One region of the Streptomyces sp. P5F9 genome, then DNA from elsewhere that is predicted to be linked to it. Evidence: riboswitches for the same ligand, from Rfam matches in the RefSeq annotation. Region 1 holds a riboswitch; each other region holds the start of a gene.
What was found. A riboswitch is a leader RNA that binds a small molecule or an ion and turns the genes downstream of it on or off. The one in region 1 is predicted to bind cyclic di-AMP.

Region 1 (3,906 bases):
CGAGGTCTGCATGGGGCCCAGCGTACGGCTCGCGTCCGACAACGGCGCGAGGCAGTCTGTGGGCAACAACAGAGCACGGGACGTCGGGCCGAGGCCGCGGTCCGACGACTCGCTCCGGACGGTTCGCAAGGCCGGTCCGGGGTCGCTTCACGTGTGGGAAACTGGTCTAGACAACCCTGAGACTCTGAAGGGCAGCATCACATGGCTGAGCGCCGCGTCAACGTCGGCTGGGCGGAGGGCCTTCACGCCCGCCCCGCCTCCATCTTCGTCCGGGCCACCACGGCCGCAGGTATCCCCGTGACGATCGCCAAGGCCGACGGCAACCCCGTCAACGCGGCCTCCATGCTCGCGGTTCTGGGCCTGGGCGCCCAGGGCGGCGAGGAGATCGTCCTCGCGTCGGACGCCGAGGGCGCGGACGCGGCCCTCGACCGACTGGCGAAGCTGGTCGCGGAAGGTCTTGAGGAACTCCCCGAGACCGTCTGAGCACGCCCCCCTTTGCGCCTGAACCGGCGCCGCTCTCGCGGAGGTGGTTGCGCGCCGTGAGGGTTCCTCAATTGATGGTTGCGGTGCTTTTCGCCGCAAAACACTGCACGCAACCTCGAAGGGCTCGTCCGAATTACCGGGCGAGCCCTTCGCAATTCCACTTGTGGGCAGCATAAATAATCCCCCGCGAATTAGCCTCTCTTTGTATACGGCGCCCGTGTTAATGCCGCAGGCCCGACATGTTTACGGGAGGTTGCGAAGTCCTCACACGGTCCGTGCCGTTCGCGCCGCCGGGAAAGCGCAGCCGGTGCGCGGTGCCCGCGCGCTCGGTGTGCAGGGCGGTGATCGCCCGGGCACGCTCGCTGTCGCCACGCGCCACCGCGTCCACGATGGCCCCGTGCTCGGCCCAGGACTCCACGGGGTTGGCCGGGGCGTCCACCGCGTACATCCAGGCGATCTTGTGCCGCAGCTGGGTCAGCATCGAGGTCAGCGCGGGGCTTCCGGAGGCCTGTGCCAGCGTCTCGTGGAACCAGCTGCCCAGGGAGCGCAGATCCTCGCTGTTGCCCCGCCTGGCGCGCTCCTGGCCCAGCCTGACGAGGCCGCGCAGCACCTTGAGGTGGGCCTCGGTGCGCCGCTGGGCGGCCCGCGAGGCGCCGAGCGGCTCCAGCAGCATCCGCATCTCCAGCAGGTCGGCGGCCTCCTGCTCGGTCGGCTCCGCGACGCACGCGCCCGCGTGCCGCCGGGTCACGACGAATCCCTCGGCCTCCAGCGTGCGCAGGGCCTCCCGGACGGGGACGCGCGAGACCCCGTACCGGCGCGCGAGGAGTTCCTCCGTGAGGCGGCTGCCGCGCTCGTAGACACCGGCGACGATGTCGTCCCGGATCGCCGTGCATACCGAGTGCGCCGGAATACGCATGTCCGACCTCCGCCTTAATCCCCGTGAAACGTCGACGATTGACGTGTGTTCCGTGACTCTATTGCAATGAGCGGGAATTTCCGATGGCGGGCCGGAATCCATGGATATTTTTTGGACAGGAGGGCTCCGGAAACGCCGAAAGCCCCGGCCGCGCGGGCCAGGGCTTCGGGAAGTGCGGCGGTGCGCCGTCAGACGTTCACACCGTGCTTGCGGAGGTAGGCGACGGGGTCGACGTCGGAGCCGTACTCGGCGGTCGTGCGGGCCTCGAAGTGGAGGTGCGGGCCGGTGACGTTGCCGGTCGCTCCGGAGAGGCCGATCTGCTGGCCCGGGGTGACCGTCTGGCCGACGGAGACGCCGATGGACGACAGGTGGCCGTACATGGTGTACATGCCGTCAGCCATCTTGATCACCACTTGATTGCCGTACGAGCCGCCCCAGCCGGCCTCGACGACGGTGCCGGAGCCGACCGCGTGCACGGAGGTGCCGGTCGAGGCGTGGAAGTCGATGCCGGTGTGGGCACCGGAGGACCACAGGGAACCGCCGGTCTTGTAGCCGGTGGAGACGTACGAGCCGGTGACCGGCGCGACGAAGGTGTTGAGCTTCTTGCGCTCGGCGGCGCGGGCGGCGCGTACCGCTGCCTCGCGCTCCGCCTTGGCCAGTGCGGCGGCCTTGGCGCGGGCGACCTCCTTGGCCAGCGCTTCGTCCGCGGCCTGCTGCTGGGCGACGGCCTGGGCGTCGATCTTGTCGGCCACGGAGTCACCGATGGCGATGACGGGCGTGAGACCGGTCTGCTCGGCGGCGGGCTCCGCGGCGAACGCCGGGGCGGCGGCCAGGGTGCCTACGACGCCGGAGGTGGCGAGAGCCGCGACACTCGCGGCACGAACGGTGGTGCGGTGGGTCCGGCTCGGGCGACGGTGCTTCCCGGTGGCGCGGGTGAACGCCATGGAGTGGCTGGTCCTTTCCTTCCTTCTCGCCTACCGGGTTAGCTGACGGGTTCGGAGCAGGAAGGTCTCCTACGGACACCCTCGCTGGGCGCGCGGGCGTCCGATTCACCCCAGGGACGTGGGTCCCCGGCTCCCCTGGCTCGCGCCGTACGGGGACTCGGCGATGACTGTCCGGTGCCGCGAGTGCGGCGCGGTGCCTGACGGACAGCCGCACCGACGCTAAGGCGGGCCACTTTCAATCCCCAAACGGATCACGGGTTTTGTTGCACATGCCACAGGGCAGACGGGCAACCTCTCCCCCAATTCGGACATTAGGGGGCCCTGGTGACTCTTCAGTCACCAGGGCCCCCACGCGCGCGTGCCGCTCGTCGGCTCGCTACGGGTCGTCTACTCGGCCGCGACGACGGTCACTTCACCGATGCCGAGAGCCTCCACGGGCGCCTTGATCTGCTCCGCGTCGCCGACCAGGATCGTCACCAGACGGTCCACCGGGAAGGCGTTCACGACCGCCGCGGTGGCCTCCACGGTGCCGGTCGCGGCGAGCTGCTGGTACAGCGTCGCCTGGTAGTCGTCGGGCAGGTGCTGCTCGACCTGGTCGGCCAGCGTGCTGGCGACGGCCGCGGCGGTCTCGTACTTGAGCGGCGCCACCCCGACGAGGTTCTGTACGGCGATGTCCCGCTCGGCGTCGGTGAGTCCGCCCTCGGCGAGCCTGCGGAGCACCGTCCACAGGTCGTCCAGCGCGGGACCGGTGTTCGGGGTGTCCACGGAGCCGCTGATGGCGAGCATCGAGGCGCCCGTGCCGTCGGGTGCCGAACGCAGCACCTGGCCGAACGCCCGCACACCGTAGGTGTAGCCCTTCTCCTCGCGCAGGACGCGGTCCAGGCGGGAGGTGAGGGTGCCGCCGAGGCAGTACGTGCCGAGCACCTGGGCGGGCCACACGCGGTCGTGCCGGTCGGCTCCGACGCGGCCGATGAGCAACTGCGTCTGGACGGCGCCGGGGCGGTGCACGATCACGACCCGCCCGGTGTCGTCGGCGGTCACCGGCGGCACGGGACGCGGCTGCGCGGTGGAGCCCGTCCACGAGCCCAGGGTGTCGGCGAGGAGCGCGTCCAGGTCGATGCCCGTGAGGTCGCCGACGACCACGACAGTGGCCGTCGCCGGGCGGACGTGCCGCTCGTAGAAGGCGCGTACGGCCCCGGAGTCGATCTTCTGGACGGTCTCCTCGGTGCCCTGGCGCGGACGCGACATGCGCGAGGTCGCCGGGAACAGCTCCTTGGAGAGCTCCTTGGCCGCGCGGCGGGACGGGTTGGCCGTCTCGTGCGGGATCTCGTCGAGGCGGTTGCGGACCAGCCGCTCGATCTCACTGTCCGCGAAGGCGGGTGCCCGCAGCGCGTCGGAGAGCAGGCCGAGCCCCTTGGCCAGGCGCGAGGCCGGGACCTCCAGGCTCAGACGCAGCCCCGGGTGGTCGGCGTGCGCGTCGAGGGTGGCGCCGGAGCGCTCCAGCTCGGCGGCGAACTCCTCGGCGGAGTGCTTGTCGGTGCCCTCGGAGAAGGCCCGCGCGGT
Region 2 (3,906 bases), on a different contig from region 1:
CCGGACGGCCGGAGCTTGCAGCGCCGGTCACCCTCACGGGTGACGATCAGCATCCTCACCCACTCCACGAGTGCGTGCGGCAGGTCGAGTGCGGCAGGATACGGGACCAACAGGGTTCCTGAGCTGGAGAGTTGAGACCTAGACACCTCTCTCAACGGCACGGGGACCCTGTCCGTTGCTTACGGTCCCGCCGTCACCCGTCCGGGGGCCACTCTGAAAACCCTCAGTATTCGGAATCGACCGCCAGGACGCGGGGATCCCGCGCTACCGCCTGCTGGTGACAGCCGACGAGGAGGGCCTGATGCGGACCACCGGAGGTCTGCAACTCGTCGCGCCCCATGGGCTGGAGGCGATATCCCGAGCAGGCACGGTCGTCGTACCTGCGGGCCTGTCAAGGCTCAGGCAGTCCAGCCGGGCCGCCCACACCCATTGACGGACGCTCCTACCGCGGCGAGTCGCGACAGGCTCGCAGATCAGGGTGGCCATGGGAGGACCACAGGCCAGTTGCCGAATGCAACGGCGACAACGCTCCCGCCAGAGAGCCGTCAAAACGGTGACAGGAATGTGAGACACGAGCCCCACAGGGAGCAAAAAAAGACACTCCGAGCTGGGCATTTTACTTGATCACTAGAATCCGCTCCCATCATAACGTCACGTACGTCCTGTACATTTCTTACAGACGCCGAAGGAGGGGTACCCATGACCCGACCGTCCGCCCGCCACGTCCTGCCCGAGTTCACCGAGCGCACCAGCGCGGGCCACCGGACCCTCGACCCGTACTCGAAGCTGCTGGAGGAGCGGATCGTCTTTCTCGGGACGCCGATCGACGACATCTCGGCGAACGACGTGATGGCCCAGTTCATGCACCTCGAATACCAGGCGCCGGACCGGGACATCTCGCTGTACATCAACTCGCCCGGCGGATCGTTCACCGCTATGTCGGCGATCTACGACACCTTGCGGTTCGTCACGTGTGACGTGGAGACGATCTGCCTCGGCCAGGCCGGCACCTCCGCGGCGGTGCTGCTGGCGGCGGGCACGCCGGGCAAGCGGTCGGCGCTGCCGGGTGCGCGGGTGCTGATCCACCAGCCCTCGTTCCCCGAGCCGATCCAGGGTCAGGCGAGTGATCTCGCCATCCAGGCCGAGGAGTTGGCGCGTACGCGGGTCCAACTGGAGGAACTGCTCGCCCTGCACACGGGCCGGACGGTGGAGCAGGTGAGCACGGACATCGAGCGGGACCGGATCATGAACGCCCAACAGGCCCTGGAATACGGCTTGGTGGACCGGATCGTGACCACCCGCAAGACCTCGCTCACCGAGCCGGACGGGGAGTGAGCCGACGATGCTGCCGCCGGAACTGCCGCCGCTGCCCGCACTGACGCGCGCCGAGGGCGAGTTGATCGACCGTTACCTGGATGTGGCCGACCTGCTCGGCCGTATCAACCCGGCGCACAACAGTGACACGTACCGTGGTCTGAGGGCCGCTCAGGCACTTGTGGCCAGGGCCGCCGAGCTGCGGGACGCGCTGGCGCTGATGCACCGGCGGGGCGAGACCGAACTGCACGCTCCCACCCTCGCGCGGGCGCTGCGCGTGCTGGACGGGGAGCGCCGTACGGCGCGCGTCACCCTGCCCGCGCCCTCCGACAGTTGACGGAGACACAGCCGCCTCGGGCGGCGTCCAAACCGGCCGAACGGTGTACCCCCGATCGGCGTAGTCGCTTCTCCGTCCATGCGGCCGTCCGGGTTGCGCAACACGCGTAGCCCGGGGGCCGCCTGAAGTGTTCCGGTGCTGGTCCGGGGGCCTGGCGCCCCTCGACGCCCCTTCGAACACGGGGGTGTCCACCCGAACGGGTGAGTGGTGAGTAACCCCACAAATCCCCGGTTCCGTTGGGCTTTTCGGACATTCATAGGTGAAGATCCCTGTCTGACGACAAGACCCCGCCGCAGCGGCGGGGCGATCCGGGCGGACGCCGAGTCCTGCCGCCGCCCGGATGACAGGTCGACAGGATTGCATCGGCAGGAGTGGAGGACCCAGCACGACGGGTCGCCGGGACGGTCACGCCATGACCGGGTCGAGCAGCCCTTGGGGTGAAGCCGCGTCAGCGGCCGGGCAACTTTGTCAGCCCGAATCCGACAGGTCATCCTTCACAGGCGGCTGACGAAGGGTTGCGCATGACTGCGCTCAATCGTGTCCCGTCGCTGATGGTCAGGGCCGGTACGGCCTCGGCCTTCGCCATCGCCGCTGTTGGCGGCTCCGTCGTGATACCGGGCGTCGCATCCGACGCCGCGGCCGCGACACCCGCGACGAAGGCACTCCAGGTCGCGGCGTCCAAGAAGGGCGCCCCGTACAGGTACGGGGCCACCGGACCGGGCCGCTTCGACTGCTCCGGGCTCACGCTGTACTCGTACAAGAAGGCGGGCAAGAAACTGCCCCGTACGGCGGCCCAGCAGTACAACAAGACCCACCACATCTCGGCCAAGAGCCGCAAGGCCGGGGACCTCGTCTTCTTCCACTCGGGCTCCAGCGTCTACCACGTCGGCATCTACGCCGGCAAGGGAAAGATCTGGCACGCCCCGAAGACCGGGGACGTGGTGAGGCTGCAGAAGATCTGGACCAAGAGCGTCTGGTACGGCCGGGTCAGCTGACCTGCGCTGAAAACTCCCGAGGGGGTGGCGGTCTCCTGACGGACCGCCACCCCCTCGGGTGTCCAGAGGCGTTCGGCATGGTTCTCTACGGCTCCTGCTGGCCCGCGGCGGTCACCGGCCGGGCCGGTACCGTCCAGGGCACCTCGATGGAGACCGTCTTGCCGCCCTCCAGGGTGGGCCGGACCTTGAGTTTGCCGCCGCACTCCGCGGTCAGCCAGCGGATGATCACCATGCCCCGGCCGTTGTCCTGCTGGACGGCGGCCGGCAGGCGTTTCGGGAACCGGGGATGGCTGTCGGTGACCCCGATGTGGAGCCGTTCGTCACGCTCCAGCTCGATGTCCACCGTGAAGGTGGGTGACTGCCCGAAGGTGTGCTGTACGGCGTTGGTGGCGAGTTCGGAGACGATGAGGCGGATGGTGTCGGCGACCTCCGTGTCCGCCGGAAGTCCCCATTCCACCAGGGTCCCGACGACGTAGGTGCGGGCGGCGGAGACCGAGGCGGGATCGCTCGGCAGAGTGACGGATGCTTCCAGATGGTCTGCCATGGCGCGGTCGTCCCTTTCCCGCGGGACCGGTGTCCGACACGGAGCGGATGGTTCGAGTACGGTCCCGGACTGGTGCTTCTTCGCCAGACTGCCATTACCGCGTCGCCAACGGTGCCGATCCACCAAGATATGCATATATCTGTCGCTCGAAGCGGTGAACTCTGCGACCCCAGACCGTATTTGGGCGGCTCGGAAGGAGTAAGGAGAAACCCATGCAGTACGGTCCCGCGGTGCGCCGCCGGAAACTGGGCGCGGAACTGCGCGCATTGCGTGCGGAGGCGGGGCTCACCAGCGGTGAGGCGGCCCGGCTGGTCGGCTGGCACCAGTCGAAGGTGAGCCGCATCGAGACGGGCGCGAGTGGCGTGAAAGCGCCCGACGTCCGGTTACTCCTGGACGCCTACCAGGCCGGCGACCCACAACTTCGGGACATGCTGCTCGTGTTGGCCGGCTCCGACGACGGAGGTGGCCGGCACCACTGGTGGCACGCCTATCGCGGTGTACTGCCGCCCGCCTACCGGGACTTCATCAGTCTGGAGTCACAGGCCAGCACCCTCCGCACCCTGGAGACCTCGGTGGTCCCCGGACTGCTGCAGACGCCCGAGTACGCCCGCGCGGTGACCCGGGCCGCCGTGGGAGGCCTCGACAACGACGGCCCCGAGCGGCTCGACGCGCTGGTGCAGGTGCGGCTGGCCCGGCAGGACGTGCTGCGCGCGGAT
Region 3 (3,906 bases), on a different contig from region 1:
GAGTACGCGGGCCTGATCTGGCGCGACATGTGGCTCAAACGCCTCGAACAGATCGACCCGTTCATCCACACCTGGCTCGCCCACCAGATCCGCGACGACTACTGGAAGCACGGCAGCGTCTGCGAGGACTACGGCGCGATCGGCGCGGCCGTCCTCGCGGTGGGCGGCTGGCACGACCCGTACCGCGACACGGTCCTACGGCTCGTCGAACACCTCCCGCCGGACCGCGTACGCGGCCTCATCGGCCCGTGGTCCCACCAGTACCCGGACCGCGGCCTGCCACCGGGCCCCGCGATCGGCTTCCTCCAGGAGACCCTCCGCTGGTGGGACCACTGGCTGAAGGGCGAGGACACAGGCGTCATGACCGACCCCGTCCTACGTGCCTACGTCAGCGACTCCCACCCCCCGGCCACGGTCTACGACGCCCTCCCGGGCCGTTGGGTCGGCGAACCCGCGTGGCCCTCGCCACACGTGAAGACGACGACGTACGGCCTCCGGGGTGCCCCCGTGATCGTCCGCTCCCCCATGCACACCGGTGTGGACGCGGGCCGTTTCTTCCCCTTCGGGAACGACGCCGATCTGCCGCCGGACCAGCGGGACGAGGACGCGCGCTCGGCATGCTTCGAGTTCGAGGTGCCGGCCGAGACGTGGGTGCTGGGGCGGCCGAGGGTACGGCTGCGGCTGACCAGCGAGGTGCCGCGCGGGCAGGTGATCGCCCGGCTGTGCGATGTCGCCCCGGACGGTGCGTCGACCCTGGTCACCCGAGGCGTGCTGAACCTGTCGGCGCGGCACGGGCGGGACCGGGCGGTGCCGTGGACGCCGGGCACCACCGAGGACGTCACCTTCGAGCTGAACGGCATCGGGCACGCGTTCCCGCCCGGGCATCGCATCCGGCTCGCGGTGTCGTCGGCGTACTGGCCGTGGATCTGGCCGCAGCCGGAGTCTTCGGCGGGGTTCACGCTGGACCCGGAGGGTAGTGCGCTCGAACTCCCGGTGCGGGAGCAGGAGTTGACGGAGGACATTCGTTTCGACGAACCCGAGGAGGCCGAGCCGCTCGGGGTCAACTACCCGGCGACCCTGGACGAACCGCGGCCCGAGCGGCTGGTCGTGCGGGACGTCGCGAAGGGCGAGTGGCGGCTGGAGGTGGACCCCCGGTACGGCGGCACGCGCGTGTATCCGGACGGGTTGGAGTTCACCGAGGACGCGTTGGAGACGTACACGATCGACGAGTCCGACCCCTTGTCGGCGCGCACGCTCTCCGAGTGGTCGATCCGGTTGCACCGGCCGGAGCTGGGGTGGGACACGAGCGTGCGTACACGGTCGGAGATTACTTGCGACGAAACGGACTTTATTACCGCCAATGAGGTCATCTGCACCGAGGGCAAAGAAGTGATCTTCCACCGCACATGGGAGAAAAGGATTCCAAGAACTGCCAGTTGAGGGCGAATGCCCGATTTGCCGTTCTTAATCCTGCCGTGAGTTGGGTCACGCGTTTCTGTGCGTGACCTGTGTCCCGGTCTGCCCGCGTTCTCCCTTACGGCATTTGACAGTTGACCCTTGGCTCGCGCAAAGGATCAAGTGCCCCATACGCCTCAGACCAAGGTCAATAGGGGTTAGATGTGATTCCGCCACTTGTTCCGGACATGTGCTCTCGCATAGTTTCCCGGCCTGTCGAGCGGAACGCCGAATCCTGCCGCCGCCCGGCATCCCAGTCACGAACTTCTCGCACGGCAGGAGCGGGGGAACCAGGTAAGTCGCCGGGCCGGTCATCGCGACCGGAACGGCTTGGGGTTAAGTCACGTCCGCAAGGGCTTGGCCGGGCACCTCCCAGCCCGAACCCGACAGCTCACCTCGCAGGCGACGGAGAGGAACCTCGTCATGCCTGCAACCGCTCAGTCCCGCCGCGCCCGCCTCGTCCGCCGTGTCGTTGTCGCCGGTACCGGTGTCGCGATCCTCGCGCTGCCTGTCGTGGGTGCGACCACCGCGTCCGCGGCCACCACGTCGACCACCGCCGCCTCGACCACGCTCGCCGGATACCCCAACACCCTTGACGGGTGGATCCGGGAGTCGCTCGCGATCATGGCGCAGAAGGGGATTCCGGGTACGTACAACGGGATCTACCGGAACGTGATCCGTGAGTCGTCCGGTAACCAGTACGCGATCAACAACTGGGACTCCAACGCGGCGGCCGGTACGCCGTCGAAGGGGCTGCTCCAGGTGATCGACCCGACGTTCAACGCGTATCACGTGGCCGGGACTTCGTTTGATCCGTATGACCCGGTTGCGAACATCACGGCTGCGTGCAATTACGCGGCGGCGGTGTACGGGTCCATCGACAACGTGTACGGGGCTTACTAGAAACTGTTGGATCAGCCACGACGGTTGTGTTTTGAGTGGCGGCGCCGTCGTGGCTGGTCGCGCAGTTCCCCGCGCCCCTGAATGCGCCCCTTCGGGGACATTCAGAACTCAGCTGAAGAATCTTTCGAGTACCAGCGCGATTCCGTCGTCCTCGTTCGACGACGTCACCTCGTCCGCGACCGCCTTGAGTTCGGGGTGGGCGTTGGCCATCGCTACGCCGTGGGCTGCCCAGTCGAACATCGGGATGTCGTTCGGCATGTCGCCGAAGGCGATGGTGTCGGACGGGGTCAGGCCCAAGTGGCGGGCGGCCAGGGCGAGGCCCGTTGCCTTGGTGATGCCGAGTGGCTGGAGTTCGACGGTGCCGGGGCCCGACATGGTGACCGAGGCCAGGGAACCGACCACCGAGCGGGCCGTGGAGGCCAACTCGTCGTCCTCCAGGGCGGGGTGACGGAGCAGCACCTTGCTGATGGGTTCGCACCAGAGGTCGTCGCGCTTGCCCACCCGTACTGCGGGGAGCGTCGGGTGCGGCATCAAGTAGCCGGGCTCGATCAGCGTCAGGCCGTCCACGCCGTCCTGGTCCACCGCCGCGTACACCTGGCCCACTTCCGCCTCGATCTTGCCGAGCGCGGTCTCCGCCAACTCCCGGTCCAGGGTGACCGACCAGAGCAGACGGTCCGCGCCGGCGTCGTACAACTGCGCGCCCTGTCCGCACACCGCGAGCCCCCTGGAGCCGAGGTCGTCCAGGAGGGGCCGCACCCTCGGGGCCGGCCGGCCGGTGACGACGAGGTGTTGGGCACCGGCCGCCGCCACCCGCCGCAGTACGGCGAGAGACCGGTCGGAGAGGGTGTCGTCGCCGCGCAGCAGCGTTCCGTCCAGGTCGGTGGCGATCAGTGCATATGCGAGGGGTGCGGCCATGATCAGAGAATACGGATAGAACGCCCCACCGACTCGACACGAACCGGACGGCTCCTGCCTTCACATGCGTTGACCGGTGTTCCGGTTGGTTTGACAGTTACGGCGGTTATGCCGACTCCCGGATCACCAGTTCGGTGGGCAGGATCACGCCCGCCGTGTCCTCGCCTGCGATCTGGGCCAACAGCATGCGCACCATCTCGGCGCTGATGCGGTCGTAGGGCTGGCGCATGGTCGTGAGGGCCGGAGTGATGGACGTGGCGGCCGCCGAGTCGTCGAAGCCTCCGACAGCGATGTCATCCGGGACCGAACGGCCGGATTGTTGAAGGGTGTTGACGACTCCCAGGGCCATCAGGTCGGAGGCTACGAAGACCGCGTCTATGTCCGGGGCCTGGGACAGGAGTCTGCGGGCTGCCTCCTCGCCGCCCGTGCGGCGGTAGTCGCCCTCCACCACCAGGGTCGGGTCATGGGGCAGGCCCGCCTCCGTGAGGACGTCTCGGTAGCCGGCCAGGCGGTCGGGGCCGCCGGGGGCGTCGAGCGGGCCGGTGACCATGCCGATTCGGCGGCGGCCGGCCGCGATGAGGTGGCGGACCATCTCCTGGGCGCCGTCGCGGTCGGCTGCGGCGACGTAGCTGT

Region 2: it holds a riboswitch for cyclic di-AMP, as region 1 does, so the genes downstream of both, AC31A1_RS28575 (C40 family peptidase) here and AC31A1_RS13010 (M23 family metallopeptidase) in region 1, are expected to answer to the same signal.
Region 3: it holds a riboswitch for cyclic di-AMP, as region 1 does, so the genes downstream of both, AC31A1_RS20910 (transglycosylase SLT domain-containing protein) here and AC31A1_RS13010 (M23 family metallopeptidase) in region 1, are expected to answer to the same signal.

What each region holds. Positions count from the first base shown of each region.
Region 1 covers NZ_JBXVPZ010000058.1:15,760-19,665, forward strand. The annotation lists gene AC31A1_RS12995 (bifunctional acetate--CoA ligase family protein/GNAT family N-acetyltransferase) at 1-12, opposite strand, end outside; gene AC31A1_RS13000 (HPr family phosphocarrier protein) at 202-483, shown strand; gene AC31A1_RS13005 (GntR family transcriptional regulator) at 704-1,399, opposite strand; gene AC31A1_RS13010 (M23 family metallopeptidase) at 1,588-2,343, opposite strand; cyclic di-AMP (ydaO/yuaA leader) riboswitch at 2,357-2,516, opposite strand; gene AC31A1_RS13015 (M16 family metallopeptidase) at 2,731-3,906, opposite strand, start outside.
Region 2 covers NZ_JBXVPZ010000207.1:1,181-5,086, reverse strand. The annotation lists gene AC31A1_RS28595 (transposase) at 1-110, opposite strand, end outside; partial or broken gene AC31A1_RS28590 (AraC family transcriptional regulator) at 236-385, shown strand; gene AC31A1_RS28585 (ATP-dependent Clp protease proteolytic subunit) at 700-1,335, shown strand; gene AC31A1_RS28580 (hypothetical protein) at 1,343-1,651, shown strand; cyclic di-AMP (ydaO/yuaA leader) riboswitch at 1,991-2,169, shown strand; gene AC31A1_RS28575 (C40 family peptidase) at 2,173-2,646, shown strand; gene AC31A1_RS28570 (ATP-binding protein) at 2,732-3,190, opposite strand; gene AC31A1_RS28565 (helix-turn-helix domain-containing protein) at 3,403-3,906, shown strand, end outside.
Region 3 covers NZ_JBXVPZ010000123.1:4,836-8,741, forward strand. The annotation lists gene AC31A1_RS20905 (CocE/NonD family hydrolase) at 1-1,440, shown strand, start outside; cyclic di-AMP (ydaO/yuaA leader) riboswitch at 1,704-1,875, shown strand; gene AC31A1_RS20910 (transglycosylase SLT domain-containing protein) at 1,879-2,358, shown strand; gene AC31A1_RS20915 (HAD family hydrolase) at 2,467-3,273, opposite strand; gene AC31A1_RS20920 (LacI family DNA-binding transcriptional regulator) at 3,380-3,906, opposite strand, start outside.